DNA from 3 places in the Stenotrophomonas sp. 57 genome. Region 1 is predicted to be linked to each of the others. Evidence: predicted binding sites of a transcription regulator. Region 1 holds the regulator's gene; each other region holds the start of a gene.

Region 1 (10,341 bases):
TCGCCGAGTTCACCAAGTCGCTGCTGCGCGTGGCCTTTGTCGGCGTCGCCGCCGGCCTGGTGGTCTGGACTGGCTTCGACACCCTGCGCGGGCTGATCCACCACCCGCTGGAGACCGCCATCACCGACGGCCTCGGCTTCACCCTGCGCCTGCTGCTGGCCACCGCCGGTGCGATGCTGATGCTGGCCGCCATCGACGCGCCGTACCAGCGCTGGAACTGGATGCGCAAGCTGAAGATGACCCGTGAAGAGCTGCGCCGGGAAATGAAGGAAAGCGAGGGCAGCCCCGAGGTGAAGGGCCGCATCCGCCAGCTGCAGCAGCAGATGGCCAACCGCCGGATGATGGAGGCGGTACCCACCGCCGACGTGGTGGTGGTCAACCCCACCCACTACGCGGTGGCCCTGAAGTACGAAGGCGGCGCCATGAACGCCCCCACCGTGGTCGCGCTGGGCGTGGACGAGACCGCCCTGCGCATCCGTGAAGTGGCCGACGGCAACAAGGTTGCCATCGTCTCCGCCCCGCCTTTGGCACGCGCCTTGTATCGGGAAGGCCAACTCGGAAAGGAAATCCCCGTGAGACTGTATTCGGCCGTTGCCCAGGTCCTGTCCTACGTCTACCAGCTGCGTGCCTGGCGCACTGGCCCGATGCCGGACGCCCCGCACATCCAGGTGGATGAATTCGGCAAGGGAGGCCGCCCGTGAGCGCCCAGCCCTCGACCGGATTCAATACCCGCCGCGCCCTGGAAATGATCCGCCAGGGCCTTGGCGCGCCGCTGATCGTGCTGGCCCTGCTGGCCATGGTCGTGGTGCCGCTGGCCGCACCCGTGCTCGACGCGTTGTTCACCTTCAACATCGCCATCTCGCTGATGGTGCTGCTGGCGGTGGTCTACGTGAAGCGCCCGCTGGACTTCACCATCTTCCCGATCGTGCTGCTGATCACCACCATGCTGCGGCTGGCGCTGAACGTGGCCTCCACCCGCGTCATCCTGCTGAACGGCCAGAACGGCCACGACGCCGCGGGCAAGGTCATCGCCGCGTTCGGCGAATTCGTGATCGGCGGCAACTACGCGGTCGGCATCGTGGTGTTCGCAATCCTGACCATCATCAACTTCGTGGTCATCACCAAGGGCGCCGGCCGGGTTTCGGAAGTGACCGCGCGCTTCATCCTGGACGCCATGCCCGGCAAGCAGATGGCGATCGACGCCGACCTCAACGCCGGTTTGCTGACGCGTGAAGAAGCCAAGCTGCGCCGTGAAGAAGTCCGCGAGGAAGCCGACTTCTACGGTGCAATGGACGGTGCCAGCAAGTTCATCCGCGGCGACGCCATCGCCGGCATCCTGATCCTGTTCATCAACATGCTCGGCGGCCTGGCCGTGGGCGTGCTGCAGCATGGCATGCCGTTCGGCGATGCCGCTGCCACCTACACCCTGCTCTCCATCGGTGACGGCCTGGTGGCGCAGCTGCCGGCACTGCTGGTGTCCAGCGCGGTGGCGATGCTGGTCACCCGGGCCTCGCGTTCCCAGGACATGGCCCAGGCCATGACCGGCCAGGTGTTCGGCCAGTACCGTGCGCTGGCGATCACCGCCGGCATCATCGGCGTCGTTGGCCTGGTGCCGGGCATGCCCAACGTCGCTTTCCTGACGCTGGCCGCGATCCTCGGCTTCATCGCCTGGAAGGTCTACCGCAAGGGCAAGACCGCCGCCACCGATCCGGCAGCGGGAGGCAATGACGCCGCCGCGCTCAATGCGCTGGGCCGCCCCGCCGCGCCGGCACCGACCGCCGAACTGAGCTGGGACGAGCTGCGCCCGGTCGATCCACTGGGCCTTGAGGTCGGCTACCGGCTGATCCCGCTGGTGGACAGCAACCAGGGCGGTGAACTGATGGCGCGCATCAAGGGCGTGCGCCGCAAGCTGACCCAGGACGTTGGCTTCCTGATTCCCTCGGTACACATCCGCGACAACCTGGAGTTGCCGGCCAATGGTTACCGCGTGCTGGTGCACGGCGTGCCGGTGGCCACCGCCGAAATCCATCCGGATCGCGAGCTGGCGCTGGATCCCGGCAGTGCACTCGGCGCACTGGAAGGCATCGCCGGCAAGGACCCTGCGTTTGGACTGGACGCCACCTGGATCCAGCCGCACCAGCGCGCCCAGGCCGAAACGCTGGGCTACACCGTGGTCGACCCGGCCACCGTGGTCGCCACCCACCTCTCGCACCTGATCCGCGAGCACGCGCCGGAACTGCTCGGACACGAGGAAGTGCAGCACCTGCTGGCCAACCTGGCCAAGAGCGCGCCCAAGCTCGTCGAAGATCTGACGCCGAAGGCGCTGCCGCTGTCGGCGGTGGTGCGCGTGCTGCAGAACCTGCTGGTCGAGCGCATTCCGATCCGCCAGCTGCGCAAGATCGCCGAGGCACTGGTCGAACACGCGCCCAACAGCCAGGACCCGGCCGTGCTGACCGCCGCCGTGCGCACCGCACTGGGCCGCTTCATCGTGCAGGAGATCGCCGGAATGTCGGCGGAGCTGCCGGTGTTCACCCTCAACCCGCAATTGGAACGTGTCTTGCAGGAGTCCACGCAGGGCAACGGCGCCGCGCTGGAACCCGGACTCGCTGAGCGACTGCACCAGAGCCTGGCCGAATGTGTCAGCAAGCAGGAAGCCCGCAACGAGCCCGCGGTCGTGCTGGTACCTGGCCCGGTGCGCGCCGCGCTGGCCCGCCTGGTCCGCCACAGCGTTCCGTCGCTGTCGGTCCTGGCCTACAGCGAGGTGCCGGAGGACAAGCGCCTGAAGCTGGTCGGAACGATCAGCTGACGCCGCCCTCCGATGCGCCAGAAAACAGACACCACTTTCGAACCAACGCAACAGACAGACACCAAGGGGAACCCGCACCGTGCAGACCACCGACCACCCGAGTTCTCCTACCGCCACCCCGCCGTCTTCGTCCCGTGACCACAGCATGAAAATCAAACGATTCGTCGCCGCCGACATGCGCTCGGCCATGAACCTGGTGCGCAAGGAACATGGTCCTGACGCCGTGATCCTGTCCAACCGCCGGATCGAGGAAGGCATCGAGATCGTCGCCGCCGCCAACTACGACGAGAGCGCCGTGCAGCGTGCGCTGGAAGCCTCGCGCCGTGATGTCGCACCGCCGCCGGCCCCCAAGCCGCGCACCGCCGCCGATGCCGTCATTGCCGCAGTCACCCGCCGTCGCAGCAACACCCCCGCTCCGGAACCGGTTGCCGCGACCACCTCTGCCGTGGCCGCCCTCGCCCGCGCCGCGGTCGGTGCCACCGGCCGCACCCTGGACAGCGCCGACGAGATCGTGCCGACCCGCGGCAGCACCGGCTTCGCCGCGACCCTGGCCCGAGCTGCCGTCAACGAACCGGCGCTGCCGGAACAGATCTTCGCCCCGTTCGCCGAGGCCATCGTTGCACCGGCACCGGCACCGGCCGCCAGCGCGCCAGCCAACCGTGCCCGCTTCCAGATCGACCCGCCGCACGAGATGCATCACGAAAGCGCGGCCCCCGCCGTGCAGCCGCCGCCACTGCCGGGCGCGGCTCCGACCGAAGCACAGCCGGAGATCGCCGCCAGCGAACCGGCAGTGGCCGACGCCGTCATCGAAACCTCGCCGGAGCCTACCCTCGCCCCGGCCCCGGTGCTGACCGTGGTCGCCCAGGACGACGCCGAGATCCGCCAGCTGCGCCAGGAAGTGGCCGGCATGCGCCAGGTGATCGAGCGCGAGATGAACCGCTTCACCGACGAGCGCCTGCGTGGCTGCCCGGTGCGCGCCACCGCGCTGGATCTGATGGACGAGTACGGTTTCGACGCCGGCCTGGCCCGCGACGTGGCCATGCAGATCCCGCTGGAGACCGAAGCCCACCGTGGCCGTGGCCTGATGCTGGGGCTGATCTCGCGCAAGCTGCCGATCGCCCCCGTCGACCCGCTGGAGGAAGGCGGCGTGATTGCCCTGGTCGGCCCGACCGGCGCCGGCAAGACCACCACCATCGCCAAGCTGGCCTCGCGCTTCGCCGAGAAGCACGCGCCGCGTGACGTGGCCCTGGTGACCACCGACACCACCCGCATCGGCGCCCGCGAGCAGCTGTACGGCTACGGCCGCCAGCTCGGCATCGCCGTGCACGAGGCCAACAGCGGCACCGACCTGGACCAGCTGCTGGAACGCCTGAAGGACTACAAGCTGGTGCTGATCGACACCGCCGGGCTGGGCCCGCGCGACCGCGCACTGGCCGCCCAGCTGCAGTGGCTGCGCGCCGCCCGCCAGGTCCGCACCCTGCTGGTGCTGCCGGCCAACACCAGCTTCGGCGACATGGACGAGGTGGTCCGCCGCTTCGGCGCCGCCAACCTGCAGGGCCTGGTACTGAGCAAGCTGGACGAGACCGGCCGCTTCGGCAACGCCCTGTCGGTGGCCGTGGACCATGCCCTGCCGATCACCTGGGTGACCGATGGCCAGGACGTTCCGGACGACCTGCACCGGGCCAGTGCAGCCAATCTTGTACTTCGCCTTGAAGATTTGCGCCGAGCGGCCGATATGCCCTGCAACCCGGAGTTGAACCATGCCGTCGCGTGAGTACGCCAAGCTGACCAAGACCTTCCCGCTGTCGGCCACCCGCAGCGAGCCGCTCGGCCCTGTGCGCACCATTGCCGTGACCGGCGGCAAGGGCGGCGTGGGCAAGACCAATGTCTCGGCCAACCTGGCCGTGGCACTGGCCGGCATGGGCAAGCGCACGCTGCTGCTGGACGCCGACCTTGGCCTGGCCAACATCGACGTGATCCTGGGACTGAACCCCACCTTTACGCTGGCCGACCTGGTCGCCGGCCGCTGCTCGCTGGACGACGTCATCGTCGAAGGCCCGAATGGCGTGCTGGTGGTCCCGGCCGCGTCCGGCCGCCGGCACATGGCCGAGCTGGCCCCGGCCGAGCATGTCGGCCTGGTCAACGTGTTCTCCGAACTGGAACGCGAGCTGGACATCATGGTGGTCGACACCGCCGCCGGCATCACCGACGGCGTGCTGACCTTCTGCCAGGCCGCGCAGGACACCGTGGTGGTGGTCTGTGACGAACCGGCTTCGATCACCGATGCCTACGCACTGATCAAGGTGCTGTCACGCGAGCGCGGCGTGGACCGCATCCAGGTGGTGGCCAACATGGTGCGCGATCCCAACGAAGGCCGCGTGCTGTACGAGAAGCTGACCCGCGTCTGCGAGAAGTTCCTTGCCGATGTCTCGCTGAACTACCTGGGCTGCGTGCCGCAGGATGACTGGCTGCGCCTGTCGGTGCAGCGCCAGCAGCCGGTGGTGAAGGCTTATCCGTCCAGCCCGGCCGCGCTGGCGATCACCGAGATTGCCCGCCGCACCGCCCGCTGGCAGGCGCCGACCGAGCCGCGTGGCGGCGTCGAGTTCTTCCTCGAGCGCATCCTCAAGCAGCGCGGGGTGGCCGCATGAAAGGCGCAGCCCAGTACCGGGAGGTCCAGCGCTCGGCAGCCAACGAGGTCATCGCCCAGCACTCGGATCTGGTGCGGCGCATCGCCCACCACCTGGCTGCGCGGTTGCCGGCCAGCGTCGAAGTGGACGACCTGATCCAGGCCGGCATGATGGGCCTGATCGAAGCCTCGCGCAGCTATGACGCCGACCAGGGCGCCTCGTTCGAGACCTATGCCTCGATCCGCATCCGTGGCTCGATGATCGACGAGATCCGCCGCGGCGACTGGGTGCCGCGTTCGGTGCACCGCCGTGCGCGTGACGCCGCCGCCACCATCCGCCGCCTCGAACAGAGCAGCGGCCGTGCCGCCAGCGCCACCGAAGTGGCCGCGGCGATGGAGATGCCGTTGCCAGAGTACCTGCGGTTGATGGAAGACGCCGCACGCGGCCAGGTGCTGAGCCTGGAATCGCGCATCGAGGACCAGGGCGAGCTGGACACCGTCGCCCAGGGCGGCCCGACCCCACAGCAGGTGCTGGAGCGCGGCGAATTCGGCCGCGAGCTGGGCAAGGCCATCGGCCACCTGCCCGAGCGCGAACAGCTGGTGCTCTCGCTGTACTACGAGCAGGAGCTGAACCTGAAGGAGATCGGCGCAGTGCTCGGCGTGAGCGAATCGCGGGTCTGCCAGATCCACGGCCAGGCGGTACTGCGCCTGCGGGGCCGACTGAAGATATTCGAGGCGGTCGACGCCGGCCTTGAAGAATGAACATCCCCGAGGCGGCTGCCCCCGGCCGCCCGGAATGAACAACAAAGGAACTCTGCTTTGAACAAGAACATGCGCATCCTGATCGTCGACGACTTTTCGACCATGCGTCGCATCGTCAAGAACCTGCTGGGCGATCTGGGCTTCACCAACACCGCCGAAGCCGAGGACGGGCATGCCGCGCTGTCGTTGCTGCAGAGCCAGCCGTTCGATTTCGTGGTCACCGACTGGAACATGCCGGTGATGACCGGCATCGAGCTGCTGAAGGCGATCCGCGCCGACGCCAAGCTGAAAACGCTGCCTGTGCTGATGGTCACCGCCGAAGCCAAGCGCGAGCAGATCATCGAAGCGGCACAGAGCGGCGTCAACGGCTACATCATCAAGCCGTTCACCGCGCAGACGCTGGAAGAGAAGCTGGGCAAGATCTTCGAACGCCTGGCGGCCAGCGCCTGATGGATACCACGGTCGACAGGAACGCCCTCGCCCTGCGCCTGCAGGAAGCCCTGGACGCGCTGGAGTCCGGTGACGAAGCCGCTTGGCGGCAACGCATCGACGGACTGGTCGCGCTGCGCACGCAGCCGATGATGAGCGGCCTTTCGCGGCTGGCCCGCGAGCTGGGTCAAGCGCTGGGTGAACTGCCGACCGTGCCGAGCGAAGCCGGTGAACTGGACGACGCCTGCGCACGCCTGGACCACGTGGTGGCGATGACCGAACAGGCCACCCACCGCACCCTGGACCTGGCCGAGGAATGCCGCAGCCTGACCGAACAGCTGCGCGCCGAAGGCCTGCAGCCCGGCCAGGACGCGCAGCTCGAGCGCATCCGCCACAACCTCACCGAAATCGCCCTGACCCAGAGCTACCAGGACCTGACCGGACAGATCATCCGGCGCGTGGTCGGCATCGTGCGCCGCGTACACGAAGGTTTCGGCGCACTCGGCCTGCCGCCGGAACAGCATCGCACCGACCCGGAACTGGCCGGGCCGGCATTGAAGGGACTGGACCGCCACGCGGTCTCGCAGAACGACGCCGACGACCTGTTGTCGGATCTGGGGCTGTAACCATGAGCGCGGTATCCGACGACATCACTGCCGATTTCATCATCGAGGCACAGGAAATCCTGGACCGCCTGGGCGAACAGCTGGTGTCGCTGGAGCAGGCGCCGCAGGACAGCGAGCAGCTCAACGCGGTGTTCCGCGGCTACCACACGCTCAAGGGCGGCGCCGGCTTCCTAGGCGTCACCGCCATGGTCGAGCTGTGTCACGCCGCCGAAGAAGCACTGGGGATCGCGCGCGCCGGGCAGGCCGTGCTGCAGGCCCATCACTTCGACGCCGCCCAGCAATCGCTGGACTACCTGCAGTCAATGCTCGACGCGGTGTCGTCGGGCACCGAACCGGGCTACGCCCCGCCGGAGCTGATCGCCCAGTTCGACATGCACGGTGGCGGTACCGCAGCCCCGAGCGCCGCCGCACCGGCTGCCGCTGGCGGCGACCTGATCACCGAAGACGAATTCGAGGCCCTGCTCGACCAGCTGCACGGCGGCAACGCGCCGACTGCGGTCGCACCGGCGAAGAAGGCCGACGATGGATTGATCAGCGAAGACGAGTTCGAAGCCCTGCTCGACCAGCTGCATGGTGGCGCCGCGCCCGGCAGCAAGCCGGTCGCTGCCCCGCCGGCGCCTCGCCCAGCGGCCGCCGCTCCGGCAGCCAAGCCCGCCGCCAAACCGCTGGCCGAAGCCGAGCACACCGTGCGCGTGGATACCAAGCGCCTGGATGCGATCGTCAACCTGATCGGCGAACTGGTGCTGTCACGCAACCGCCTGAAGACCCTGCGCGCACGCCTGCGCGATGAGGAGCTGGACCGCGCTGTATCGACGCTGGACATTGCCACTGCCCGCCTGCAGTCGGCGGTGATGCGCACCCGCATGCAGCCGGTCGGCAAGGTGTTCTCGCGCTTTCCCAAGGTCGCCCGCGATGTCGCCCGCTCGCTCAAGAAGGAAGTGGACCTGGAGCTGATCGGCGCCGAGACCGAGCTGGACCGCAACCTGGTCGAAGCGCTGGCCGATCCGCTGGTGCACCTGGTCCGCAACGCCATCGACCACGGCGTGGAAATGCCCGAGCTGCGCGAGGCCCAGGGCAAGCCACGGATGGGCCACGTGCGCCTGTCCGCCCAGCAGGAAGGTGACTACGTCAGTATCGAGGTGCAGGACGATGGCGCCGGCATCGACCCGGAAAAGCTGCGCGCCAAGGCGCGCGAGAAGGGCCTGATCGACCCGGAAGCCGCCGCCCGCCTGAGCAGCGAGGAGTGCCTGCACCTGGTGTTCCTGCCCGGCTTCTCGACCAAGCAGCAGGTCACCGATATTTCCGGCCGTGGCGTCGGCATGGACGTGGTGCAGTCGCGCATCCGCGAACTGAGCGGCCAGATCCAGATCCAGTCGGAACTGGGTCGTGGCAGCCGCTTCCTGATCCGCGTGCCGCTGACCCTGGCGATCCTGCCGACCCTGCTGGTGCAGGCCGGCGAGGACGTCTATGCGCTGCCGCTGGCCCGCGTGATGGAGGTGCTGCACGCGCCCCGGACCTCGCTGGGATGGTTCGATGGCCGCGCCGTGCTTGATCGCCGCTCGCACACCCTGCCGCTGGTCGATCTGCGTCAGTGGCTGGATGTGACGCCGGCCGCCTCGACCCTGCTGACCATCGTGGTGCTGCAGGCCGGCGAAGCACGCTTCGGCCTGGTCGTGGACCAGGTGCGCGGACGCGAGGAAGTGGTCATCAAGCCCCTGCCGAAGGCTCTGCGCGGCCTGCGCGGTTATGCCGGTGCAACCTTGATCGGCGATGGTCGCATGGCGCTGATCCTGGACGTGGACGGGTTGAGATGACCCCCGTCGTGGTTGCGCCGGGCCATGCCCGGCGACGCGGAAAACTGTGAACTCCGTTGCACCAGATTCTCCCGGTGTCTCAAGTCCCATTCATACAAGCCGATACCGGAACCATGGATAGACTCAGCCTCATTGGACTCTTTCTCGCCCTGGCCTCGCTGGTCGGTGGCAGCATCCTCAAGGGCGCCGGCCTGGCGTCGCTGTGGTCGCCTGCGGCGTTTGTGATCGTCATCGTCGGTACCGTGGCCGCGATCCTGCTGCACACCTCGCCGGCCGTGTTCAAGCATGCGTTCAAGATCGTGCGCTGGGTCGTGCGCCCGCCGCACAGCGATCGCCGCGAACTGATCCAGCAGATCGTCGAGTGGAGCAACATCGCCCGCCGCCAGGGCCTGCTGGGCCTGGAATCGCAGGTGGAAGCGCAGCAGGACCCGTTCCTGCGCAAGGGCCTGCAGCTGCTGGTGGACGGCGTCGAACCCGAATCGATGCGGCACATGCTGGAAATCGAACTGGGCAGCCAGGAACACCAGGACCAGGCCGGCGCCAAGGTCTTCGAGGCGATGGGCATCTACGCGCCCACGCTGGGCATCATCGGCGCCGTGCTCGGCCTGATCGCGGTCATGAAGAACCTGGCCGACCCGAGCAAGCTGGGCCACGGCATCGCTGCCGCGTTCACCGCCACCATCTACGGCATCGCCTCGGCCAACCTGCTGTTCCTGCCGATCGCTGCAAAGCTCAAGAGTGTGATCTCGCACAACACCCGCGACCGCGAGATGGTCATCGAAGGCCTGATCTCGATCGCCCAGGGCGAGAACCCGCGCAACATCGAAACCAACCTCTCCGGCTTCCTGCACTGACATGGCCCGCCGCAAGCACCACGAAGAGCACGCCAACCACGAAGCATGGGCGATCCCCTATGCCGACCTGATGACGCTGCTGCTCGCCTTCTTCGTGGTCATGTACGCGATCTCCTCGGTCAACGAGGGCAAGTACCGGATCATGGCCGACGCACTCACCGATGCCTTCGGGGGTGCGCCGCGCACGATCAACCCGGTGCAGGTCGGCAACAAGCAGGTGCAGGGCGGCGGCTGGGACAGCCCCTCGGTGATCAAGTCCGGCACCAAGATCGGCCCGTCCGCGCCGGCGCCCTCGCACGACCCGACCCTGCTGCCGTCGATGGCCTCGCAGATGCGCATGCCCGTGTCGGTGCACAACCAGGAGCAGATCGCCCGCGCCGAGCGCCAGCTCAACAGCATCGCCGACCGCCTCACCGCCGCGCTG
Region 2 (10,341 bases), 1.8 Mb from region 1:
TGCTGATCGACCGCCGCACCGGCTCGGCGGCCGAGTTCGTTGCCTGTTCGCTGCAGGCCCTGGGACGTGCGCGCATCGTCGGCGGCCGCAGTGGTGGCGCCGCACATATGTTCGATGATCCTGTGCTGCTGCCGGACGGTTATCAGATCAGCATTCCGGACCGCCAGCCCATCAACCTGCGTACCGGCGGCAACTGGGAGCGCACCGGTGTGACGCCCGATGTTGCAGGTGGCGATGATCCGTTGTTCATCGCACGGCAGTTGCTGGCGCCCTCGAAGTCGTCAGGATGAACGCACATCTGCAACACCGCCCTATCGCAGATGACATGCAGCATGCCTAGAATCGAGGCATCCCGGTAGTTCCCGGGCGCTTCGAGTGAATGGACTCAATGAAGATTCTGTTGACCGGCAGTTCCGGGCGGATCGGGCGCGCGATCTTCGGTGCGTTGGCGGCTGCCCATGAAGTGGTGGGCCTGGATCGCAGCCCGTTTGCCACCACGCGCATCATTGCCGATGTCACCGATCATCAGGCCGTCGTACGCGCGGTGCAGGGCGTCGACGCGGTCATCCATACCGCGGCCCTGCATGCCCCGCACGTTGGCCTGGTACCGGATACGGTGTTCCAGCAGATCAACGTGGACGCCACTGCGCACCTGCTGCAGGCGGCGCGCGAAGCCGGTGCTCGGCGCTTCGTGCTGACCAGTACCACGGCGCTGTACGGCCATGCCGTGGTGGCGGGGGGGTGCCGATGGATCGACGAGGATACCGAGCCGTTGCCGCGCACGATCTACCACCGCACCAAACTGCAGGCCGAGGCCCTGGCTGAAGCCGCCGCTGCGCCGGAGTTCAGTGTGCGCGTGCTGCGGATGGGGCGCTGCTTCCCGGAACCGCCGGAGCGGATGGCGATGTTCCGCCTGCACCGCGGCATTGACGCGCGTGACGTGGCCAGCGCGCATGCGGCGTTGCTGCTCGATGAGGGCGCGGCCTTCGACCGCTACATCGCCTGCGCGGCGACACCGTTCCGGCGCGAGGACTGCCTGGAGCTGGCCACCCAGCCGCGCAACGTGTTGGCCCGGCGCGTGCCGCAGTTGCTGGCCGAGTTCGAGCGCCGTGGCTGGCCGTTGCCGCTGAGCGTCGATCGCGTCTACGACAGTGCCCGTATCCGCAGGGAGCTGGGCTGGCAGCCGCGCTTCGGGCCGGACGACGTGCTGCAGCAGTACGCCTCAGGCAGCATCGAAGTGTTGCCACGCGCGGAGTGGATCAGGGACCGGGTGGCCGAGTAGGGGAGACGGGACGGGTTTCTGGCCCGTCCCTGAGCGGATTCAGGAATGTGCACGCCAGGCGCCTCAACCTGGTGGGCTGGCGGCCGCTAACCCGGTGCGCTTCCAGCGCCGGGCGGTCCCCGGCGGCCGGCAGCCTGCGCGATGGATCGCGCGCCTGCGCGGTGCCCTTGCGGTGCCGGTTGTCCTGAACTGCCTTGCGGATCCTTCCATGCCTTCTTCCCGTTCCGCCGCTGCCCGCCGCCCGGGCAGCATCGCCCACAAGCTGATGCTGGGTACCGCCGTCATCGCGCTGCTGTGCTTCGGCCTGACGGCGTTCCTGATCTATCGCCAGGCCAGCGCCAGCCTGATCGATGCCTCGCGCCAGACCATGACCAGCGAGGCCAATGCCGAGGCGCGCCAGGTCGCGGCCGACCTGGGCACCGCCTTCGCCAGCAACGATGCGATGGTTGAAGCCGTGCTGGCCCAGCGCGCGCGCGGCGACGTTCCCGACCGCGCCAGCCTGGCCGCGGTGATTGGCGAGCAGCTGCGCACCCACCCCGAATGGCTGGGCAAGAGCACCATGTGGGAGGCCAACGCCTTCGATGGCAAGGATGCCGAGTTCGCCAATACCGAGATGCACGATGCCAGCGGCCGCTACATGAGCTACTGGGCCTGGCACGACGGCAAGCCGCAGCAGTCGACCATGACCGACTACACCGAAGCCGCCGACGGTTCGGCCGACTGGTACGTGGTGCCCAGCCGCGACAAGCTGCCCAAGGTCAGCGAGCCCTACGCCTACGACATCGCCGGCCAGCAGGTGCTGATGAGCACGTTGAGCACGCCGATCGTGGAGAACGGCACGTTCCTCGGTGTGTTCACCGTGGACTTCTCGCTGGCGGCGCTGCAGAAGCATCTGGCGACGCTGACGCCGATGGGCGCTGGCCGCGTCGAACTGCTCTCGCCCAAGGGCGTAGTGCTGGCATCGGCCAATGCGGCCGAGATCGGCAAGCCGCGCAGCGACGCATTGACCCGCAGCATGCTGGCCGACATTGCCGCCGACCGCAGGTTTGAAGCCTTCACCCCGGACGCGGCCGGCAACGTACGCGTGTACGTGCCGCTGCGCGTGGGCGATGCCCCGCAGCGCTTCGCGCTGGGCGTGGTGATGCCGCATGCGGTGATCGTTGCCGAGGCCCGCCAGCTGCTGTGGCTGACCCTGCTGGTTGGCGTGGTGGCCGCGCTGACCCTCAGCGCCGGTGTCTACGTGCTGCTGCGCCGCCTGGCGATCCGCCCGCTGGCCGAAGCCGTGCGCGTGGCGGGCGACGTGGCCGCCGGCAAGCTGGACAGCACGCTGCCGGCACGCAGCAACGATGAAGTGGGCCGCTTGCTGGAGGCGATGCAGGGCATGCGTGGCCAGCTGCAGGCCGTGATGGCCGCGCAGGCGGAAATGGCGCGCCGCCACGATGCCGGCGAGCTCAGCTACCGCATGGACGCCTCGGCGTTCCCGGGCGAGTACGGCCGCATGGTGGCCGACAGCAACCAGCTGGTGGCCTCCAGCAATGCGGTCACCCAGCGCCTGGTCGAGGTGATGCAGCGCTACGCCGTAGGTGACCTCAGCGTGGACATGGAAGCACTGCCGGGCGAGAAGGCAGTGTTCACCGCCGCCATGGCCACCACCAAGCACAACCTGGCCGCGATCAATGAGCAGATCCAGCAACTGGCGGCTGCGGCGGCCGCCGGCGACTTCGCGGTGCGCGGTGATGCGCTGCGCTTCGACCACGATTTCCGCCGCATGGTGCAGACCCTCAACACCATGATGGAGGTGAGCGACCACAACCTGGCCGAGCTGTCGACGCTGCTGCGCGCGATTGCCGCAGGCGACCTGAGCGCGCGCATGCAGGGCGACTTCCACGGTGTGTTCGCGGTGATGCGCGATGATGCCAACAGCACCGTGCAGCAGCTGACGGGGATCGTCGGGCAGATCCAGCAGTCGGCGGCCAGCATCCGCCTGGCGGCGGGTGAGATTGCTGCCGGTAACAGCGACCTGTCGCGCCGCACCGAACAGCAGGCGGCCAACCTGGAAGAAACGGCCGCGTCGATGGAGGAGTTGACCTCCACCGTGCGCCAGAACGCCGACCACGCGCTGCAGGCCAACACCCTGGCCGGCTCCGCAGCGGGCGTGGCCAGCGAAGGTGGCCAGGTGGTCAGCCAGGTGGTGCAGACGATGGAGCAGATCGAAGCATCGTCGCAGCGCATCGCCGAGATCATCTCGGTGATCGACGGTATCGCGTTCCAGACCAACATCCTGGCGTTGAACGCGGCGGTGGAAGCCGCGCGGGCCGGTGAGCAGGGCCGCGGCTTCGCCGTGGTCGCCAGCGAGGTGCGCGCGCTGGCCCAGCGCTCGGCGGGTGCCGCGAAGGAAATCAAGGAGCTGATCGATGCTTCGGTGGCCCAGGTCGGTGCCGGAGCGCAGCTGGTGCACGGCGCCGGCCGCACGATGCAGGAGATCGTCGGCCAGGTCGGGCGGGTCAACGAGATCATGGCCGAGATCTCGGCCGCCTCTCGCGAACAGTCAGCCGGCATCGAGCAGGTCAACCAGACCGTGGTGCAGATGGATGAGACTACCCAGCAGAACGCCGCGCTGGTGGAGGAAGCCAGCGCTGCGGCACGCGCGATGGAAGAGCAGGCCGAGCAACTGGCGGTGGCGGTCTCGCGCTTCCGCCTGCAGGCCGAGCCGGTGGCCGTGGCACGCCGCGCGGCCTGAGGTCCGCTACGCGCACACATGAAAACGCCCGGCCAAGGCCGGGCGTTTTCGTTTCAGCCGGTCACAGCGCACCGGATCCAGGTCCGGTGACGGCTTGGGTTCAGAACATCCCTTCGAAGGGGTTCCAGCTGGCGCGACCCTTCACCTGCTCCAGGTAGTAGCTGTAGTTGGTGCTTGAAGCAACCAGGAAGTTCATGGCGATGAACAGTGGACGCGCGACGACATCCGGCAGGAACAGCGAGACGATGGTCAGCACGATGCCGATGCCGATCACCACCAGTGCCTTGCGCCACATGCCCAGGATGAGCAGGTAGATGAAGCCGAAGAAGAAGGCGAAGAAGTTGATGTTGACCTTCAGGCGGTCGCCGAAGGACAACGCCTTCCAGGCCTGCTTGAAACCCGGTTCCTTGGGTGCGCCGTGCTGCTGGAAGAAGTTGAAGCGGAACTGCCACTTCGGGCTGAAGCGGGAGAGGTCGACTGTGTTCATTGACGTACACGTCCTTGTGGGAAAACGTTTACATGATACGGTGCGGCCGGTTCAGGAATCCACCCTGCAGCGTCGGAAATGTGACGCTCTATCCTGCATGGTGGTGCGGCGCAGGGGCGCACCGTCACCCACCCGCCTTGTTTTTAGGATAGGGTGCGCAGTTCCGCTGCCGCACCCGCTGAGTCCGTGCGGCGGCGGGATGTCCATGGAGGCTGCATGACCACACCTGCTACACCGGAAAACGCACCGGGACCGGTGCTCCTGCCGACACCTGAAGTGGTGCAGGCACAACAGCTGCTCGCACGCCAGCAACTGGCGGTAGCGATGGACCGTGCACGCACGGCGGCTGTGCAGAGCGCGGCGCCGGCCGCCGCACTGGAAAGCGAGTAATCCGCAACACCGCCGATCGCGCTGGCCCGTCGCCAGCGCGATCGCGGCGGATGCTGCTGGTCAGAACCGCGCGGTCATGCTGAGGAAGTAGCTGCGCCCGGCCACGAAGTAGTCGGTGGAGCCTTCCGCATACAGCTTCTTGTCGGCCAGGTTGCTGACACCGCCACGCAGGGTCAGCACCTCGTTGACGTTCCAGGCCGCGGTCAGGTCATACAGCGTGTAGGCCTTGAGGAAGGTCGTCGCCGTGCCGGTCTGCTTGCCGGTGTACTGCGCCGACAGGCTGCTGGAAAACACCGTGCCGGGCGTCCAGTCCAGCGACGAATAACCAGAGAATTCCGGTGTGTCGATCAGGTTGCGGCCGGTGGTCAGGTTCTTGGCTTCCTTCATCCAGGTGGCCGAGGTGCGCCAGCGCCAGTGCTCGCCGAAGCGGAAATTGAGGTTGCCCTCCATGCCGCTGGTGCGCGCGCGCTGCACGTTGCTCATGCGCGTCCACCAGATGCCGTTGAACCTGCCCAGCGGGGCGTACTCGATCTTGTTCCTGAAGTCGGTATGGAAGTAGGTCAGGCCGGCATCGACCAGGTCGTTGTCGAAGCTGATGCCGATCTCGCGGTTGGTACTGGTTTCCGGGTCCAGGTCCGGATTGCCGGCCATGTAGCAGCCGCCGCGCGTATAGCCCAGTGGGATCAGCGAGGTGCAGCCACGGCCACCGGACTGGGTGGCGGCGGTGGCGGAGTTCTCGGTCAGGCTGGGCGCGCGGAAGCCCTTGGAAATGCCACCACGGATCGTCCATTGTTCGGCCGGGTGCCAGACCAGGTAGGCGCGCGGACTGACATGGCCGCCAAACTTCCCATGATGGTCCAGGCGCGCGCCCAGGGTCAGCGCCAGGGTGCGGTGCAGTTTCAGCTCGTCTTCGACGAACAGGGCCCACGTATCCACTTCCAGATCGGAGCCGCTGACGGCATTGCCGGCATAGTCGATCGGCGCGCGGCCGATGGTGTCGGTGTTGGTCAGCTCCTGGCGCTTCCACTGGCCGCCCACGGCGAACTGATGTTCAACACCGAGGGTGAATGGCGTGGTCAGGCTGCCTTCGATGATCGTATCGGTCGCTTCGGAACGGCCGGTAGCACCGATGTCGTTCTTGTACTTGGTCCAGTACGCACTGATCTTCGAATTGCCGAAGCTCCACTTGCCATCGTGGTTGAGCGCCAGCGAGCTGCGCTTGAGTTCGCTGGCACCCCAGGCGCCTTCATCCTGCTTTTCCAGCGAGGCGTCGATGAAGGCCTGCTGCACGCCATGGCCGGCTTCCAGCGACAGTTCCTGCGCGTCGCTGAGCGTCCACTGCAGCAGCGCGTCGACATTGCGATCCTTCTCGCCGGCGTAGGCGTTGCCGTAGACACCACCGTTGGACTGGTCCGAGTCGCGGCGCATGCTGTTGGCACCGACGCGCAGGCCAAAGCGTTCGCCGAGCGGGCCGGAGAACGTGGCGCCGATCTGCTGGGTGTCACCGCGCTTGTCATCGGCGGGGCGGGTATAACTGTGCGTCGCGCTGCCGTTCCATTCATCGCCGATGCGCCGGGTGATGATGTTGATCACGCCGCCCATGGCATCGGAACCGTACAGCGACGACATCGGCCCGCGCACCACTTCGATGCGCTCGATCTGGTCGGGCGAAATCCAGTTCAGGTCCTGTCGGCCAAGGTCCGGCCGGTAGTGGGTCGACGCCGAACTGCCCATGCGCTTGCCGTCCACCAGCACCAGCGTGTAGTTGGACGGCATGCCGCGCAGCTTGATCTTGGACTGCTCGCCGACGGCGCTGAGGCCGCCGGTCACGCCCGGCACACGGCTGAGCAGGGTGGCCAGGTCGTGCACCGGCTGGCGCGCGATGTCCTCGCGGCTGATCACGCTGATGCTGGCCGGCGCATCCTTGATCCATTGCTGGTTGCCCGAAGCGGTCACCACCACGGTATCCAGGTCCTTGGTGGAGGCATCGGCGCTGGCCTCGGCGGCGGCAAGGCCGGGCACGGTCAGCAGGCAGGCGGTGGCCAGGGCACTGGCCAGGCGAGTGCGCGGCAGGCGCGCGGAACGGGAACGGGACAGCTGGGACATGACGGCTTCCATCGGATGAGAGGGACCGGATGGAAGCGACGGGCGCGCGCAGACAAGCAGGCAGGCCCCCCTTCCATGGGTCGTAGGGCGCTCGGTTCGGGCCGGCGCAGCTGGGTGGGTCTCAGCCGTCCGGAAGACGGTGACCTGCCTGGTTAATGAAATGATAACCGTTCGCGTTTGTTACGATCCAGTACGCCATGCAAAGAAGCGACATCGCGCCGCAGGGCGCGGCGTCGCCTGCTGTTTGCTGAATGGGGATAAATCCCGGCGTAGACCTTCGCACTCGGCTTACATCCGGCGCCCTAGACTGGGCCGCATTTTCGATTCCGCCCCGTTGGAGATCGTGTGGGTTCCGGTAGTGACAGACAGCGACTGTGCGGCCAAGGGCCGGCACAGCCAGGACAAGTGCGGGCGCCGGGAAGGCGCGCCGGGAACCTTCGTGCATGCAGCCCGGCCGGGACGGCCGGCCATGCCGACCGTGGGGAGTAAGCGGTGATGGGGGGGCAAACCATCCACGCAGAAGCGGATGCACCCCGGCTCGACGCCGGCTGGGCGCTGCTGCCCGCCGAATCACCGCTGCCGATGCCCGAGCAGACCCTGCGCGAGGGTGCGCTGAAGGTCCGTCGCCACCGAACCTCGCCACGCCTGATCGGCCTGCGCCGGTTCTACATCTTCGGCGGCACCCTGGCCATGACCGCCATCGCCACCCGCATGATGTGGCGGGTGCTGTCGGCCAATGGCATCAGCGTGCTGGAAGCGTGCCTGCTGGTGCTGTTCGTTGGCCTGTTCGCCTGGATCGCGCTGTCCTTCGCCAGCGCCCTGGCCGGCTTCCTGACCGCCGTGTTCGACCGTGGCTATCGCCTCGGCATCGACCCGGACAAGCCGCTGCCGACCGTGCACAGCCGCACCGCGCTGCTGATGCCCACCTACAACGAAGATCCGCGGCGCCTGCTGGCGGGCCTGCAGGCGATCTACGAATCGGTGGCGGCCACCGGCCAGCTCGAACGCTTCGACTTCTTCGTGCTCAGCGATACCCGACGCGAGGATATTGCCGCGGCCGAGGAACAGGTCTTCGCCGAACTGCGCGACCGCGTGCCGGACGGGCAGACGCGCCTGTTCTATCGCCGTCGCGGCGACAACAGCGGACGCAAGGCCGGCAACATCGCCGACTGGGTGCGCCGTTTCGGTGGCGCCTACCCGCAGATGCTGATCCTCGACGCCGACAGCCTGATGACCGGCGACAGCATCGTGCGCCTGGTGGCCGGCATGGAGCACAACGCCGATGTCGGCCTGATCCAGACCCTGCCGTCGGTGATCGGCGGCCGCACCCTGTTCGCCCGCATGCAGCAGTTCGGTGGCCGCGTGTACGGCCCGGTGATCGCCCGGGGCGTGGCCTGGTGGCATGGCGCCGAGAGCAACTACTGGGGCCACAACGCGATCATCCGCACCCGTGCCTTCGCCGACCACGCCGGCCTGCCGGCGCTGCCGGGGCGCAAGCCGTTCGGCGGCCACGTGCTCAGCCATGATTTCGTCGAAGCGGCGCTGATGCGGCGTGGCGGCTGGGCCGCGCACATGGTGCCGTACCTGGGCGGCAGCTACGAAGAAGGCCCGCCGACGCTGACCGACCTGCTGGTGCGCGACCGCCGCTGGTGCCAGGGCAACCTGCAGCACGGCAAGGTGGTCGGCAGCCGCGGCCTGCACTGGATCAGCCGCACGCACATGCTGATCGGCATCGGCCATTACTTCACCGCGCCGATGTGGGCGATGCTGATGCTGATCGGCATCGCCATTCCGTTGTTCCAGGAGGGCATCGACTTCAACGCCCTGCTGCACCTGTCCCCCAGCGTGTACTGGCGTGCCCAGGACGAGGAACAGGTGGTGCGCCTGTTCGCCGCGACCATGGCGGTGCTGCTGCTGCCCAAGGTGCTGGGCTACCTGGCGATGCTGCTGGACCCGGTCGACCGCCGTGGCTGTGGCGGCGCGATCCGCGCGTTCGTGTCGATGCTGGTGGAAACCGTTCTGGCCGCGCTGATGGCGCCGGTGGTGATGTACGTGCAGTCGCGCGGCGTGGCCGAAGTGCTGTCCGGGCGCGATTCCGGCTGGGACGCACAGCAGCGTGACGATGGTGGCATCTCGTGGATGGCCCTGGTCCGCGGCTACGGCGGGCTGGGCGTGTTCGGTGCCTTCATGGGCCTGGTGGCCTGGGCGGTATCGCCGTCGCTGGCGGCCTGGATGGCGCCGGTGGTGATCGGCATGGTGCTGGCGGTGCCGGTGGTCGCCCTGACGTCCTCGCGCGGCCCCGGTGCCTTCCTGCATCGCCTGGGCCTGCTCGACATTCCCGAGGAGAACATTCCGCCGACGGTGCTGGTGCGCGCCGCCCAGCTGCGCCGGGAAGCGGCCGAGCAACCGCCGCTGTACTGATCGCCCCGCGCCAGCGGCATAATGCGGCTCGAACTTGAAGGAGCCGCATCATGCTGCAAACGGTCGAACAGGAAACCGGCGTATCGCCGCAGTGGTCGGTGATCTGGCTGCACGGCCTCGGCGCCGACGGCAATGACTTCGCGCCGATCGTGCCCGAACTGGTACGCCCGCACTGGCCCGCGCTGCGCTTCGTGTTCCCGCACGCACCGGTGCGGCCGATCACGATCAACAACGGCGTGCCGATGCGCGGCTGGTACGACATCGTCGGCATGGATTTCCGCTCGCGCGCCGACATGGCCGGGGTGCGGGAATCGGTGGCACAGCTGGATGCGCTGATTGCGCGTGAGATCGAGCGCGGCATCGCGCCGGAGAAGATCTTCCTGGCCGGCTTCTCGCAGGGCGGCGCGATCATCCTCACCGCCGCACTGTCGCGCACTGCGCCACTGGCTGGCCTGATCGCACTGTCCACCTATCTGCCGGAAGCCGAGAGCGCCAAGCGCGTTGACGGTGCGGTGCAGGTGCCGGTGTTCATGGCCCATGGCAGCAGCGACCCGGTGATTCCGCAGGCGGTGGCCGTACACAGCGCGCAGGCCCTGCAGGCGCTGGGCCTGGACGTGGAATGGCACAGCTACCCGATGGCCCACCAGGTCTGCGCTGAAGAGATCCAGGCGCTGGGTGACTGGTTGCAGGAACGGCTGGGCGCCGCCTGAGCCATGCCCCCGGCCAGCACACCGCCGTGGATGCCGGAACTGTGCCGCCTGCCGCGGCTGGCGGCGATGCTCGGCCTGGCCGAGCTGGTGGTGGTGGTGCTGGCCCTGGCCCCGGATGGCAGTCGTCATTGGACCTTCGGCGAACTGTTGTCGGCCAGCGGCTTTGCGCTGTGGCTGGCGCTGGCGGTGACCGCCAGCCTGTGCC
Region 3 (10,341 bases), 810 kb from region 1:
GCGCTCGACCTCTTCCCTCGGCGAGGTTCTCTCGAAGAATCCTCGCGATTGCTTCGCAGCGTTTTGATCGGACGTCGTATGCCTCGCGATCCTGGCGAGCGTCGCTCAGCCTCTGGAGCTCGGACAGCCATGGGAAGGCCAGTAGGAACTTGAACCGCTGAATGCCCGTCTGATTAGGAATCGGGCCCGGGTCATACTCGCAGCAGCTCTCCAACGTCGAGACGGCGGAAAGGACGATGGTCGCCCAGCGATCAACGCGATCACACAAGGGCATGCCCTCGGCTGCCTTGTCATCAAAATCCCGCCTAAGCGCGTCAAGCTTCTTGTCGAGCTCGACGTAATCAATCGAGGACAACCCATAACCGAGCATGGCGGCCAGATCCTGCGCCCTGCGTGCCTCGTCGGACTCGGGCATCTCCTTCAGCTCCCGCTCGACCGCCCAAGCCGCCGACAGCACGCGGTCAATGGTTCCCCCGTCGGCCAAGAAGTCACGCAAAAGGAGGTAGTCGTCGTGCGCGGTCTGAGTTTTGAGCGGATTGGAGTCTTTGAGCATAAGCGACCTGCCTTGGCGGAGACGTGTCGCGGTGGGCTGGGCGAGGCCAAGCGCGACACGCTACCGGGCCACTCCACAGCCTGGCTAGCCAGGCTGAGCACTTGTGTTTGGCACCGGCGCTCAGAAGCGACGCGATGGCCGGAGGCTACCCAAGACGGGCATCCTCGTGAATTGGCGCGGAGGGAAGGAATCTAACCTTCCAGCCTCCCCTTGGATACGACATCACAGTGAAGCGCATTCGTCCTTCAACTTGGGTTGCAGCTCTTCCCCAACTGGGCTCCGCGAGAGGCACGCCAACAACCAACCAGACCACAGGATACTTCTGAACCACCCGCGGACGGACAAACCGAAGCGCCATCCGTGCGCCTCGCTCGCTTCCTCGGCTTGCTGACCGTCGAACACTGCATGCGGACCCGTACAAGCATCCGTGCGCCCTTCGTCTTCTGCGTGTGGAACAACGTAATCAATGTGTGTGTTTGAAGTCATATTCAGCTCCTTAGTGATGACATACGCATCGACCACCAGGGAAGCCTGCAACCCAAAACAGGACTCGAACTGCGCCTCCCTGTGCGCCGATGTTTGCACCAAGAAGGGGGGATCAGTGATCCCACGGACCTAGTATAGATCCCCGGGCACGAACTTCATTGCTGCAGGCTGGAGATTCAGATCAGATCTGCGAGGTTGCCCGGACATGTATGGCCACTGTTCGTAGCACCGAATAGGACAGGCACTGCGCTTACATCAAGGTGACCTTAAGAGCTGCGACTGTGGACCCACGGGTTCGGTGATGATTACTCCGTCGGTGGGAGTGCATAGCGCACGCTTTGGCGATAGCGAGAACTGGGGTAATGACCGACGGTGACCTCCACCGGCTGGCCCGTAGCCGAGTAGTAGAAGCGGACCACTTGGAGCGCCGGATCGCCAGGCGCTGCCTGTAGCAGCCGCGCGGTGTCCTGATCGAGGACCGTCGCCGTCACATCCTGGCGGACCTCTGCCACAGCAATGCCGAACATGCGCTCCAGGTTCTGATAGATCGGCCCACGAGCGACGTCAGGCGTGATCTGCGCTGCCGCATACTGGGGCGGCAGATAGATCCGCAAGACGCTCATGGGCAAAGGGGCTTGAGAGCGCCGCCGCAAGAAGCACGCCTCCGAGAGCTGGATGCCCCTTCGGCATTCCAGCACCTCTGAAAGCCGCTCGTTGACGGTGATAGGACCCAAGGAGATTTGGTGAAGCTCGGTTTTCCCAAGAAAGTCGCGAAGGTCGCCAGCGGACGTGATCGGCGCGAAAGCTTCCGCTCCCTGTGGTGCAGGCAGCACCATGGACCCGACGCCAGGCCTGGACGCGATCAGCCCCTGCGATCTCAGCAATGCAAGAGCCTGGCGGACGGTTTGGCGACTCACTCCATGTACAAAGGTGAGGCTCTTTTCCGACGGCAACGTGCTGCCGACGGCCAACGCTCCACTTTCAATATCGCTGGCGAGCGACTGTGCAAGCACGTAGTAGAGCGGCTTGGAATGGCTGTTGGAGTTCAGTGGTTTATCAGGGATGGACACTTCGTATCTCTTTCCGTTTCTTTGCGCGCTAGTCTTAGAGGCCAGCCCGCCTCTGATCTCATCAGACGGGCGCTGGATCGCCACTGTTGTTGAGCTCAAGGATGTCTTCAGGTAGCGAGTCGGCCTTGCACGGCTTTCCTAGCAACCAGCCCTGCCCGACCGCTTGGGGAACGAGCCGGTGTATGGCCAACGCCTGCAGCTCTGTCTCCACTCCTTCGGCGACAAGAGGGAGTCTGAGCGCCTTGGCCAGCGCGCAAATGGCTTCGACTGCGTTGCTGGCCGGCGATAGCGTGCCCATAGCCAGGGTAAACCGACGATCCATCTTCAGTCCTGCCAAGGGCAAGTCTGCCAAGTAAGCAAAGTTGGAATAACCCGTCCCAAAATCATCCAGATACACACGAAAGCCGGCCTGCTCCAGTCTTCCTAACGCATCGGCAAGCTCCTGATGTGATGCGGTTGAGCGCTCCGTAAGCTCCAACACTACGGAGTTTGGCGAAACACCGAAAGCTTGGGTTTGCTCCATCAGGAAATGTCTCAAACCACTGTCCAGAATGTCCTGGGCGGACAAGTTGATGCTCGTGTAGAAGCCATCCCCCCTACGTAGACGTGGCCCCATCTCTTCCAAGCTCTTGACTATCACCAACTTCGCGAGCGCCGTTCCGAGCCCCTGTTGCTCCGCCATAGGTACGAAGGTGTCTGGTGGCACGTCAACGCCGGACAAGGTCCGCCACCGTGCCAGGGCCTCCACGCCTACTATTCGGCGGTCTGACAAGCGACGCAGTGGCTGGTACACCAGATCGATATCGCCTTGCCGGATTGCCCGCGCAAGCATGCGATTAAGCGCTACTCCTCGTCCCTGAGAAGCTTTCGCCAACGCACCCAGCCCCCCTCCCCCAACCAAAGCGAGGGCGAATATGGCAGCGACGGTCCACAAAGGCTGATCCCAAAGGCTTCCAGCCTGTGCTTGAGACACAACGCAAATGTCGAACTCGTTGCTGCAGGCGCGAGTTGATATGTGACCGGCCGAGGGCGCGGCCGAACCGCCATCGCCCAACTTCAGGTCAGTCGCATCTCCGAAGCTTTGGAAGCGGTGCTTCCCGTCACGGGTGATCACCAGCGCGCCAATGCTGCCAAGCGGCATGGATACGCGATCAAACGCAGTGGGCGCCGTCGTGACGATGGCATTCCCGTAAGACGCAAGGTCCACCTTTATACGGTCGTCTCCGGCAGCGGGTACGTTCCGCCAAAGTGAATAGCCCCGCACCATGCGGTGAGGCAGAGCGAGCTCAACAGGCGTCTGCAGGCGGCCCCACATTGCGGTACAAAGCAGCCGGCCATTGACAACCCGCCCGACGTCTTTGATGTAGCGGGAGTAAAAGGCGATGAGCCGCAACTCGGCCAGATCTTTTTGGCTACAGGGCTCTGCGCTGATCCGCAGCACCTTGTTGAGACCATCGACGCTTGCACGTGCCACATCCTCTGCATGCACCAGCAGCCCGGCAGTGTAGTTCGCCAGGTCGACTTTGGCCCGCTCGGTCACTGCCAGCTGGGCTGCTCCAAGAGTAAGCAGGACGACCGCAGTGCCCATAAGGTATGGCGCTGATAGGTGCAGAGCTCGACGTGACGATCGCCACCTGGCGGAAGGCTTGCGCATTTATTCCTCATGGATAGGGCCTACCGGTCGCCCGGCGTCCAGCGGGGATGGATTCAGCTGGCGTGAACCAACCGGGGGCGGAACTCTGCGTTGACCTTGAAGAATGCAACCGCTTGGGCCAGCCCAACGGCCTGTTCTTCTACCGCTCCAGCCGCAGCCGAGGCCTCTTCCACCAGAGCGGCGTTTTGCTGGGTCACCTCATCCATTTGCATCACAGCCTGATTGACCTGCTCGATGCCTGCGGTTTGCTCTTGAGAGGCCGCCGATATCTCCTTGATCACGTCGCGGACACGCTGGACGCTCCCCACCACCTGGTGGATCGTCGCCCCCGTCTCACGCACTTCTCTAGAGCTGTCCACCACGTCCTGTACCGAACGTTCAATCAACTGCTTTATTTCCTTGGCTGCCTCTGCGCTGCGTTGTGCCAGCGTTCTCACTTCGCTCGCGACCACTGCAAAGCCTCGACCTTGGTCGCCGGCCCTAGCCGCCTCAACTGCGGCATTGAGTGCCAAAATGTTTGTCTGGAAAGCGATGCCATCGATGACGGTGGTGATATCGGCGATGCGCTGGGACGAAGCCTCCACCTTCACCATCTTCTCCATCACGCGATCAACCGCACGCCCGCCTTGCATGGCCAAGTCGCCAGCGTCAGACGCTAGCTTCGAGGCTTGAATGGCGTGATCTGCATTCTGGCGCACCGTGGACGTCAGCTCTTCCATCGATGCGGCTGTCTCTTCCAGGTTGGCCGCCTGCTGCTCGGTGCGACGGGACAGGTCGGAACTGCCCTTGCTTACTTCCGAAGCGGACACGCGGATTACGCCGGCACCGTCTTGGATGCCGCGAACGATCTGGCCCAACTGCTCTGACGAGGAGTTCGCTGCATCGCGCATCGTGGCGAACACGCCGCCAAACTCACCCGAAACGCGGTAAGTCAAATCGCCCTGAGCGACAGCCTCCAACAGCCGTGCGATGTCCGACAGGCTCTTATCGCTTACATCGAACATTTGGTTGAGGTTGTCGATCATCTCGCGGAAGCTGTGGCTGAAGCCATCGCCGGCGCCGCGCTGAGAGAAGTCTCCCGCTGCAGCCGCCTGGACCAGTCGGCGAATCTCCTCATTGATCGCCAGCATGTTTTTGCGTGTGGTTTCCATGGCCTCAGTAATGGCGGCCTGATCCCCTGGAAGTTCCGGCATACGAGCGCCCATGTCCCCGACGGCATAGTGCTGGGCGATGCTCACGATCTGCGACGTTACTGCGTTGGAGCGTTCAACCATGCCGTTCGTATCGCCGACCAGTTCACCAAACGCGCCGGGATGGCGGGACTCATCGATGCGGTACGACGTCCGGCCCTCGGCCTGAGCGGATGCCATTGCCCTTTGGTCCGCAATCAGACCCTTGATGCGCTCTTGCATCAACCTCATGCTTCCGAGCAATGCAGAAGTCTCGTCACGGCCCTCCGCTTTGATAGCGTTTTCAACGTTGCCCGACGCGATGGCGGTTGCGGTTTTGGTTGCCTCGCGCAGTGGAATGGTCAGGCTCCTCGTGATGGCGATTGCCAGTGCGATGCTGAGCAGGACCGCCAAGATCGCAGCGGCGACCAACATCTTGCGGCCGCTTGAAGCAACGGCTTGAGCGTCACGGTAGCTTGCGTCAGCTAACCGCTCCTGAAGCTCTGCGTTGGTGAAGATGGCCGCCTGCCACTCGTCGAGCAGCGCATCTCCTTCATTCAGCAGCTTCGTTGCCGTCGCCACGTCGCCGCGCGTTGCTGCGTTGACAATTGCCTCGTTCACTTGGCGCGAGGCAAGCATCTTCTCTGTAATCACACCACGAATCTTTCTGCCTTCTTCATCGGCAGGCGTCGCATACAGAGCGTCCCGAGCCGTATCGTAAATAGCTCTCTGCTCCGCGATTCCCTCCACTAGGGACTCTTGTACTTTCTTGTCCTGCATCATGATCAGATCTCGCAATGAAATGCTGATCTGCATGTTGGCACTGGCCATCACCTTGGAGAGCCGGATGCGCTCCATGCTCACTTTGACAATGGAGTCCATGCCGGTTTCGGCGCGAGACAGCGCCCAAAGGCCAGACGCCATGATCGACATCGCAACCGCGATCAACACCACGAAGGCCGCACCCAATCGGGTGCCGACCCTGTACCGCATCAAGAAATTCTTCACATTCATACCTCTCATGGGGGAGGAGCAAGCTCCTGGCCGACAGCGTCGGCGAGCGAGTGATCGGCCCCACGCAGAACAACCTTAATGCGCCCCATTTATGCGGCCAATTCGCAGAAATGGGCTCACTTAGCAGGCAAATGTCCGCTTTTGACCACAAATAGCGCCATTTCAGACAACAGACCTCCACCTAGGAGACAGGATTTGTCGCCCGATAGCGACCAACTATCGAAATTTGAAGGGACATGTATCTTTCGTTTATCCACGGTAGGTTGAGGCGACACGGGATTGGCTTGGAACATGCACCGTCAAGCTAGCGGAGGTTTTGCTTCGCGCGTCCCTGCGTGAATCGGGCAAAGCTAAGATCGGGACAAGCACTGCGGTCACGGTCTCTCGCCGCTGCCTTTTACCTTTCCCTACCCCAGTCAAGAGTTGTCGGGCAGTGCCGGCCTCAACGCGGATGCCAACAAACTTCCCTAGTAGATAGCTTGGTGCGCCGCACCATGATCATGTAGCCGACCCGTGGTATGAATGCCCATGTGATGTGCGTCACAAATCTTAGACCTATCTCGATCAGGATGAATCGTCATGGCCAAAAAGGTTGTTTTTGTCGCTTTCGCAATCGAAGACGTTGCAATTCGAGACATGCTCAAAGGACAGTCGCTCAACACAAAGACGCCCTTTGAATACGTCGACATGTCAGTTAAAGATGCCTACGACGAAGAGTGGAAAAAGAAGGTCCGCACTCGAATTCTTCGTTCAGATGGCGTCTTGGCGATCGTGTCGGCGAACTCGCTGACCTCTAGCGGACAGAAGTGGGAAATTACCTGCGCTAAGGCGGAAGGCGTGCCGCTAAAAGGGATCTGGGGTTACAAGGACGATAGGACCGCGCTTGCCGGCGTCAGCACCATGACCTGGACCTGGGCAAACCTCGAAGACTGGATCGACACGCTGTGACGCGGAGAGCCTTGGTGGTGGGCGTGGACTTTTACGCTCACGTCTCTGACCTTCATGGATGCGTCAATGACTCATTTGCGGTCAAGGCGATGCTAGATCGGCATGCTGACGGGTCACCCAACTTTGGCGTCCGGCATCTAACGGCGACTGGGCCTGGCGACTCAGTGACCCGGGAGGAACTGCGCTCTGCGATTGAAGAGCTGTTTGCTGGGGAGGGGGAAGTTGCGTTGCTGTATTTTGCAGGCCACGGACACATCGAAGAAACCGGCGGCTACCTGTGCTCGTCGGAGATCCATACCGGACACGATGGCCTGCCGCTTTCAGAAATCATGACGATGGCCAACCGGTCCAAAATGGCCAACCGTGTCATCATCTTGGACAGCTGCCATAGTGGGGTCGCAGGCGGGGCAGCATTGAATCAGCGCGTCGCGGAAATCAGCGATGGCGTCACGATCCTGACTGCTTCTACGGCTGAGCAATACGCCACAGAAGAAGACGGCGCTGGCGTCTTCACTTCCCTCCTTGTTGATGCGCTGGGAGGAGCGGCTTCCAACCTAGTTGGTGACGTGACGCCAGGCGGCGTCTATGCCCACGTGGATCAATCGTTGGGACCTTGGGCACAGCGCCCTGTTTTTAAAACAAATGTAAAGACCTTTGTGTCTCTGCGCAAAGTCCAGCCGCCCCTTGCACTTTCCGACCTACGGAGAATCTCGGAACTGTTCCCTAGCAAGGGGGCCACCTTCCAACTGGACCCTTCCTTCGAGCCTGAGCGTTCCGCCGACTGGGAAAGGGATCCCAACGGCATCCCCCCTCCTGACCCAGAGAACGCCGCCATTTTCTCAGTCTTACAGAAATACAACAGAGTCGGTCTGCTGGTGCCGGAAGGAGCGCCGCACATGTGGCACGCCGCGATGGAATCGAAGTCAGTCCGACTAACCGCTCTGGGAGAACACTATAGGGCACTGGCGACAAGAGGTCGGATATGAATAACGTAGCCGACCAAAATCTTGACCGCGCCATGGAAGATCTGGTGGAGCGGCTTGCTTCCATTGAACACGAGAGGTGGGCCCATTGGCAGGCTTACTTACATAAGCAGGGCCAGCGCCGGGACGATGGCAGCATCGTTCTGCCTGCCGAGCTCGTGTTGAGATGGGAACGCCAAATTGCGACCCCATACGCAGAGCTCACTCCCGATGAGCAGAGCTCTGACCGCGAGCAAGTCATGAAGTACTTGCCACTGATAAGGGAGGCTCTTCACTTAAGCAAGTAGGGAAGAGCACATTGCTGCGACGCTAACGCCCCTGCGCGGGCATCGGTCGCGTTGCCATGCTAAGCGGCCCAAGATCTTTGATCACAGACGGCGCTTGCTAGTACGCAGCAAGCTGACCGTACGCTTCACCGCAGCAAGGCAATGCACGCGAGCGCGCCATTACCTGCAGCGCCAGGAAGAAGGTTCCCAGCGATACCAGCGCTGTGCTGCGCAGGTGACGTCCCACCAGCTTACCTGCCACGCCAATACCCTCCGGTGCGGCCGCCCCGAAGACCAGCAGCACGTCCACCCGGTCCGCCAGCCCGGCATTGCATGCAAATGACGCCACGTAGGTGGACAGAATGTTATGCGCCAGCATCCACATCATCACCGTGGCCAACACATGGCGCACGCCGGGGTGCGCAGCACCTCGCGGCCCCGGCAATGGCGTTACCTGCTGGTCGGCGAGAAGCCCTGAGCTCCGCGCGTCTTTCGCCACTGGATCCACGCGATCGCGGCTACGAAGAATACGCTGCACAGGTAACTACCTTCCGGCCCTTGCGCGCCACCAGTGAGCGCGTCGGCGCCTTGCGGGCGCAGCGCCACCAGCAGCGCTGGCAAGTGCGCGTTCATGCCGGTGACGGGCAGTTCGAATCCGGTCGCGAGTACCCAGTTCCACCCCGTGTGCCACCCCATCACGCCCCAGATACTGCCGGTCCGCAGCGCCCACGCGCAGGCAAACAGCGAGAACAGGAACGTGTTGAGCGTGACCAGGGGCGGCTGGTGCGGACTAAAATGCAGGAAGCAGAAAACGAACGACACGAGAAGCACTGCCGCCGCGACATTCGTCTTGCGCGCCATCACCGACAGCATCCAGCCGCGGAAGATGATTTCCTCCACGCTCGCTTGGAAAATGAAACTCAGCAGCAGCAAACCGATGTGCAGCAAACTCTCGGGCGACCGCAAGGCTTGACCCAAGCCCGCCGCCTGCATGCCGCCTGTTATCCAAATAGCGACCACGACCAGCGCGATCGTGCCGCATCCAACGGCCAGTCCGCGGAGGAAGGTTATCAGCGGCGTCGGACCAGTCAGCCCGATACTCGCCAGCGAGCGCCCTTCCACGAAGCGTACCCAGGCGAGCACGGCTACCAGCGTCGGCGCGAAGCCGATCCACAGCAGCGCATAGAGACCAGCGAGGCCGATCGGATCGCCGTGTGGAGTCGACCAATGCTGCGACTGCATCCACCCGTCAAGCGCAAGCACTGGTACCGCGTTAAAAAAGACCATCAGGATCGGAGCCAGCCAGGCCCAAGGCAACCAGCCGCGAGCCGGATCGGGCGAGTACAGGGAAACGGGGGTCATGGGGGGCTCCAGGTAGAGGTGATCGCTGCTGCACGTTGCCATTCGCGCTGGGGCGTGGCAATCCGTTTGCGACCAAGCCACAGAAGCCAGCGATGAATTACCGGGATGGCCGACGAAATGGGGCCGAGTCGTCGCCCGTGGCGTCGGATTTGGGTGTCGGTGTCATATGTTTAACGAAGTTGAAACCGCCGGCGGGCACCGACATTACAAGCGATCGGCGCCTCCTTCCTTCCCGAACGTCCGCTTTCGGCCAGAAGCAGGCAGCCACAGTAGCGTCGGGTGACTTTCGGCATTCGCCCCAGCTCCCGTCCAGCCCCAAAGTAGGCGCTTATTCAAGCCAAAGGATGGCCGATGGGCCGTAGTGCGCTGTGGGCGGTGTTGCTTCTGTTCTTACCAGCAATTGCTTGCGCATCTGCAACCAAGACGCGTGCCTGCGAGGACGGCGCGTCACCCATCCTGCGCGGATCACACTGCGCCACGGTGGACGTTCCACTTCGCCATGCCGATCCATCAGGCGAGCAGATTGCGCTGTTTCTGCGCCGCATACCGGCCAGCGCGGAGGCGCCCAAGCGAGGCGAGGTCTGGCTGCTCTCTGGCGGCCCGGGCGAGTCAGGCGCCTCCCTCTATCCTCTGATCGCGACCTACCAGCGTGCGTTCCCCGGGTTTGATCTTGTGATTCCCGACCACCGCGGCACGGGTCGGTCTTCGCGAATCTGCCCCGTCCAGGAAGCACCTGAAAGCCCAGAAGGCACAGGGTTGGCAGGTGCCGAATGGGGCCCTTGCATCGGCAGCATGTACGCCAACCTGCAGCGCACGTCGGCCTTTTCCATTACCGA

What was found. The regulator FliA, encoded in region 1, starts transcription of late flagellar genes. The targets are predictions, from matches to a motif close to TAAAGTTTNNCNNNCNNNGGCCGATAA.
Region 2: a site for FliA is predicted at 1,346-1,372, ahead of QP512_RS17810 (methyl-accepting chemotaxis protein). Genes of this name have one in related genera too.
Region 3: a site for FliA is predicted at 5,998-6,024, ahead of QP512_RS05960 (methyl-accepting chemotaxis protein). Genes of this name have one in related genera too.

What each region holds. Positions count from the first base shown of each region.
Region 1 covers NZ_CP127407.1:2,098,820-2,109,160, reverse strand. The annotation lists gene flhB (flagellar biosynthesis protein FlhB) at 1-701, shown strand, start outside; gene flhA (flagellar biosynthesis protein FlhA) at 746-2,806, shown strand; gene flhF (flagellar biosynthesis protein FlhF) at 2,952-4,580, shown strand; gene QP512_RS09655 (P-loop NTPase) at 4,567-5,454, shown strand; gene QP512_RS09650 (RNA polymerase sigma factor FliA) at 5,451-6,194, shown strand; gene cheY (chemotaxis response regulator CheY) at 6,252-6,644, shown strand; gene QP512_RS09640 (protein phosphatase CheZ) at 6,644-7,249, shown strand; gene QP512_RS09635 (chemotaxis protein CheA) at 7,252-9,063, shown strand; gene QP512_RS09630 (flagellar motor protein) at 9,177-9,917, shown strand; partial or broken gene motD (flagellar motor protein MotD) at 9,919-10,341, shown strand, end outside.
Region 2 covers NZ_CP127407.1:3,874,962-3,885,302, reverse strand. The annotation lists partial or broken gene QP512_RS17820 (S41 family peptidase) at 1-290, shown strand, start outside; gene QP512_RS17815 (NAD(P)-dependent oxidoreductase) at 389-1,282, shown strand; gene QP512_RS17810 (methyl-accepting chemotaxis protein) at 1,491-4,022, shown strand; gene QP512_RS17805 (DUF2628 domain-containing protein) at 4,123-4,509, opposite strand; gene QP512_RS17800 (hypothetical protein) at 4,726-4,899, shown strand; gene QP512_RS17795 (TonB-dependent receptor) at 4,960-7,005, opposite strand; gene mdoH (glucans biosynthesis glucosyltransferase MdoH) at 7,501-9,426, shown strand; gene QP512_RS17785 (alpha/beta hydrolase) at 9,477-10,136, shown strand; gene QP512_RS17780 (sensor histidine kinase) at 10,140-10,341, shown strand, end outside.
Region 3 covers NZ_CP127407.1:1,288,470-1,298,810, reverse strand. The annotation lists gene QP512_RS05975 (hypothetical protein) at 1-553, opposite strand, end outside; gene QP512_RS05970 (GntR family transcriptional regulator) at 1,345-2,109, opposite strand; gene QP512_RS05965 (EAL domain-containing protein) at 2,171-3,697, opposite strand; gene QP512_RS05960 (methyl-accepting chemotaxis protein) at 3,817-5,946, opposite strand; gene QP512_RS05955 (hypothetical protein) at 6,526-6,894, shown strand; gene QP512_RS05950 (caspase family protein) at 6,891-7,880, shown strand; gene QP512_RS05945 (hypothetical protein) at 7,877-8,164, shown strand; gene QP512_RS05940 (hypothetical protein) at 8,262-8,531, opposite strand; gene QP512_RS05935 (type II CAAX endopeptidase family protein) at 8,594-9,505, opposite strand; gene QP512_RS05930 (alpha/beta fold hydrolase) at 9,857-10,341, shown strand, end outside.